2 regions of the Streptomyces sp. NPDC086777 genome follow, and region 2 is predicted to be linked to the other one. Evidence: riboswitches for the same ligand, from Rfam matches in the RefSeq annotation. Region 2 holds a riboswitch; the other holds the start of a gene.
What was found. Region 2 has a riboswitch for glycine ahead of gcvT (glycine cleavage system aminomethyltransferase GcvT). Riboswitches for the same ligand answer to the same signal wherever they lie in the genome.

Region 1: linked by a shared signal. The riboswitch ahead of gcvP (aminomethyl-transferring glycine dehydrogenase) and the one ahead of gcvT (glycine cleavage system aminomethyltransferase GcvT) in region 2 are both predicted to bind glycine.

Annotation. Positions count from the first base shown of each region.
Region 1 is NZ_JBFBJI010000068.1:15,189-17,572, reverse strand. Features, by position in the region: gene AB0472_RS44575 (DNA polymerase IV) at 1-223, shown strand, start outside; gene AB0472_RS44570 (PRC-barrel domain-containing protein) at 389-769, opposite strand; glycine riboswitch at 884-977, shown strand; gene gcvP (aminomethyl-transferring glycine dehydrogenase) at 1,155-2,384, shown strand, end outside.
Region 2 is NZ_JBFBJI010000033.1:66,031-68,414, reverse strand. Features, by position in the region: gene AB0472_RS34795 (AAA family ATPase) at 1-483, opposite strand, end outside; glycine riboswitch at 673-770, shown strand; gene gcvT (glycine cleavage system aminomethyltransferase GcvT) at 929-2,056, shown strand; gene gcvH (glycine cleavage system protein GcvH) at 2,179-2,384, shown strand, end outside.

The DNA.
Region 1 (2,384 bases), on a different contig from region 2:
CGCCGAGCGGCGGTGGCCGGCGGGACACGACGTGCGGCATGCCGAGTACGGGCACGGATGGGTGCAGGGGAGCGGGCTCGGGCGGGTGACGGTGCGGTTCGAGACGCCGGGGGCGGCGGGACCCGGGAGAGTGCGGACGTTCCGGGTCGAGGACCCTGAGCTGGAGCCGGCGGAGCCGTTGCCGTTGGTGCCGGGGATTTCGGTGGACGGATTGCGTGCGTGACCGTGGGGCGGGGCTGAGGGCGGGGGGACGCTTACCGGCGCCGGCCGGGGGACCCCCAGTGCCCACCCGTGCCGCTCCAGCGGCACGACTGCCCGCAGCCATGTTTTTTTAGGGGCGCGGCGAACTGCGCGATCAGCCCCCACCGGCCCGCACGTGCCGTCGGTGTCACGACCCCGCGTCCTCCGTTCCCGCCAGTTTGCCGAAGTCGTGGTCCGGGCGGGAGGGGGGCGGGGGAGCCGTGTCCAGGCCGTAGTGGTGGTAGAGCTGGAGCTCCTGTTCCGGGGAGAGGTGGCGGCCCACGCCGAAGTCGGGGGCGTCTTTGATCAGGGCGCGGTCGAAGGGGACCTGAAGGGTGCCCTCGACCAGTTCGCTGGGCTCCAGGGGGACGAAGGCGTCCCTGGAGAACAGGCCGGTGCGTATGGCCGCCCACTCCGGCACACCCGTCGCGTCGTCGAGGTACACCTCGTCGATCGTGCCGATCTTCGTGCCGTTGCGGTCGCACGCCTTGCGGCCGATCAGGTTGCGCGGATCGATGTCGGTCTGCACGGGCCCTCCACTTGGTCGCAACTCATCCGTAAGCACTACAAAAGAGCACATTGAAGGAGGCGGCCACTCGAAGGCTCCGGTGTTGCCCCCGCTGGTAGGCTGGCAAGCGGCTGCTGACCCCGTGCGGGAGAGTCCTCCGGGAAACCGGAGGCGCCGAAGGAGCAAATCCTCCCCGGAATCTCTCAGGCTCACGTACCGCACGGACGAGGTCACTCTGGAAAGCAGGGCGGACGTCGACGGTGTCCGCTCTCACCGACGGTGCAAGCCGGTGGTCCGCAAGGACACACCGGCGAAGCTCTCAGGTCCGATGACAGAGGGGGAGGCCGTCGGGGTACCCGTGCCGGGGTACCCCCCGAAGGTCGCGTCAGACCAGGAGGCCTCCGCAATGACCGCCCAGCGCATCTCCCTCTCCGAACTCGAGCAGGGGATTCCCTTCGAGCAGCGCCATATCGGCCCCGATCTCGAGGCCCGGGCCAAGATGCTCGCCCAGGTCGGCTACGGCTCGCTCGACGAGCTGACCGCCGCCGCCGTGCCGGACGTGATCAAGAACGCCGACCGGCTCGACCTGCCGGGCGCCCGCACCGAGGCCCAGGTGCTGGCCGAGCTGCGGTCCCTGGCCGACCGTAACCAGGTGCTCGACTCGATGATCGGCCTGGGGTACTACGGCACCTTCACGCCGCCCGTCATCCTGCGCAACGTGATGGAGAACCCCGCCTGGTACACGGCCTACACCCCGTACCAGCCGGAGATCTCCCAGGGCCGCCTGGAAGCGCTGCTGAACTTCCAGACCGTGGTCGCCGACCTCACCGGGCTGCCCACCTCCGGGGCCTCGCTGCTCGACGAGGGCACGGCGGCCGCCGAGGCCATGGCCCTGTCGCTGCGCATGGGCAAGAACAAGAAGGGCGTCTTCGTCGTCGACGCGGACGCGCTGCCGCAGACCATCGCCGTGATCCGGACCCGCGCCGAGCCGACGGGCGTGGAGGTCGTCGTCGCCGACCTCGGCGACGGTATTCCGGCGGAGCTCGCCGGCCGCGAGATCAGCGGGGTCCTCGTCCAGTATCCCGGCGCCTCCGGTGCCGTACGCGACATCAAGGCGGTCGTCGAGCAGGCGCACGAAGCGGGCGCGGTCGTCACCGTCGCGGCCGACCTGCTCGCGCTGACCCTGCTGACCTCGCCGGGCGAGCTCGGGGCGGACATCGCCGTCGGCACCACCCAGCGGTTCGGTGTCCCGATGGGCTTCGGCGGCCCGCACGCCGGTTACATGGCGGTCCGTGAGAAGTTCGCGCGCAGCCTGCCCGGGCGGCTCGTGGGTGTCTCCGTGGACGCCGACGGGAACAAGGCGTACCGGCTGGCGCTGCAGACCCGCGAGCAGCACATCCGGCGGGAGAAGGCCACCAGCAACATCTGCACCGCGCAGGTGCTGCTCGCCGTGATGGCCGGCATGTACGCCGTCTACCACGGGCCCGAGGGACTCAGGGGCATCGCCCAGCGGACCCACCGCTACGCCACGATCCTCGCCGCGGGGCTCACCGCCGGCGGTGTCGAGATCGTGCACGGCTCCTACTTCGACACCCTCACCGCGCGCGTGCCCGGCAAGGCCGCCGGGATCGTCGCC
Region 2 (2,384 bases):
CGTGACGTCGAGGAGCAGCAGGTGCAAGGTGCCGCCGCGGCGGCGGGCCTCCCGGGCCAGCCAGTCGCGCACCCAGGCCTGGGTCCCGCAGTCGTGCACGACCACGCCCTCCCCGGTGCCGAGGGCCCGGCGCAGCCCGCCGTAGTGGGCGAGGCGGACCAGCGGGCGGTAGGCGGCGTAGGGCAGGAGCCGGGCCAGGCGGGCGTCCCAGCGGTCGCGGGTGTCCTGGGAGTCGATGCGGATGCCCTGCACGGTGCGGTGCATCAGGGTGGACTTGCCGCTGCCGGGCAGCCCGGTGACCACGACCAGGTCCCGGGGGCCGAAGAGCAGTGCGTGCGGGCTGTGCCCGGCGCGGTCGCGCAGGTCGCGGACGACCGGTGCGGAGAGCTCGCCGCACCGCTCGCGGGCCGGGGCCGCCGGCTGCTGGGGCAGGGCGATGCCCGTCGTCGTCGCGTATGCCGTGGTCGCCGTGGTCCTTGTCACCGTGACCGTCCTCCCTGGGGGTTCAGGAAAGGTTTTCCCCACATAATGTAAAGAGAAGGTAATGCACGGTGTCTCGCGGTTCCGTTCACGTCCTGCCACAAGCCGGTCACAAAGGTGCGGGACAGGTCCGGCCTGCCACGGCCCCGGGCGGCGTGCAATGATGTCCGCGCCAACTGCATACCGGCCGCTTGAATCCGCGCGGGAGAGTCCCCAGCCGTCTTCGCTGGGGCGCCGAAGGAGCAAGTCCCTCCCTTGAATCTCTCAGGCCCCGTTACCGCGCGGGCGAGGCACATCTGAAAAGCGGGCCGCTGTGTCAGTGGCTCCACCCAAGGTGCAAGCCGTGATCACGTCCGTGGTCAGGGCGAACCTCTCAGGTTCCGATGACAGATGGGGAGGACAGCCCTCGCCTGTCATGCCCTTGGAACCACCGGGAGACGACCGACCGATGAGCAGTACCGATTCCGCCGCACCCCGCCGTACCGCGCTCGATGCCCTGCACCGCTCGCTCGGCGCGACCATGACCGACTTCGCCGGCTGGGACATGCCCCTGCGCTACGGCTCCGAGCGCGACGAGCACGTCGCCGTGCGGACCAGGGCCGGGCTCTTCGACCTCTCCCACATGGGCGAGATCACCGTGACCGGCCCGCAGGCCGCCGCCCTGCTGAACCACGCCCTGGTCGGCAACATCGCCTCCGTGGGCGTCGGCCGGGCCCGCTACACCATGATCTGCCGGGCCGACGGCGGCATCCTGGACGACCTGATCGTCTACCGGCTCGCCGAGACCGAGTACCTGGTCGTCGCCAACGCCTCCAACGCCCAGGTGGTCCTCGACGCGCTCGTGGAGCGCTCCGCCGGTTTCGACGCCGAGGTCCGCGACGACCGGGACGCCTACGCGCTGCTCGCCGTCCAGGGCCCGGAGTCCCCCGGCATCCTCGCGTCCCTCACCGACGCCGACCTGGACGGCCTGAAGTACTACGCCGGGCTGCCCGGCACCGTCGCCGGCGTCCCGGCGCTGATCGCGCGCACCGGCTACACCGGCGAGGACGGCTTCGAGCTGTTCGTGAAGCCGGAGCACGCGGTGGAGCTGTGGCAGGCGCTGACCAAGGCGGGTGAGCCGGTGGGCCTGGTGCCGTGCGGGCTGTCCTGCCGGGACACGCTGCGCCTGGAGGCGGGCATGCCGCTGTACGGGCACGAGCTCACCACCTCGCTCACCCCCTTCGACGCCGGGCTCGGCCGGGTGGTGAAGTTCGAGAAGGAGGGCGACTTCGTGGGGCGCGCCTCGCTCGCCGAGGCCGCCGCCCGCGCCGAGCAGAACCCGCCGCGGGTGCTCGTCGGCCTGGTCGCCGAGGGCCGCCGGGTGCCGCGCGCCGGATACCCGGTGGTCTCCGGTGGCGAGGTGATCGGCGAGGTCACCTCGGGCGCCCCCTCCCCCACCCTGGGCAGGCCGATCGCCATGGCGTACGTCGACGCGGCGCACTCGGCGCCGGGCACGGCGGGCGTCGGCGTGGACATCCGGGGCAGTCACGAGCCGTACGAGGTCGTGCCGCTGCCGTTCTACAAGCGCCGGAAGTAACCGCCCCCGCAGCCGTCGGCAGCAGCCACTGGGCGTGACCTGGCGCACAGCGCCGCTGGTCACGCACGTTTCCAGCAGTCCCCCCTCACCAGCACTTCCCCGCGTACAGGAGAATTCAGGCCATGAGCAACCCCCAGCAGCTGCGTTACAGCAAGGAGCACGAGTGGCTGACGGCCGCCGCGGACGGCGTGGCGACGGTCGGCATCACGGAGCACGCGGCCAACGCGCTCGGTGACGTCGTCTTCGTCCAGCTCCCGGCGGTCGGCGACACGGTGACCGCGGGCGAGTCCTGCGGCGAGCTGGAGTCGACCAAGTCGGTGTCCGACCT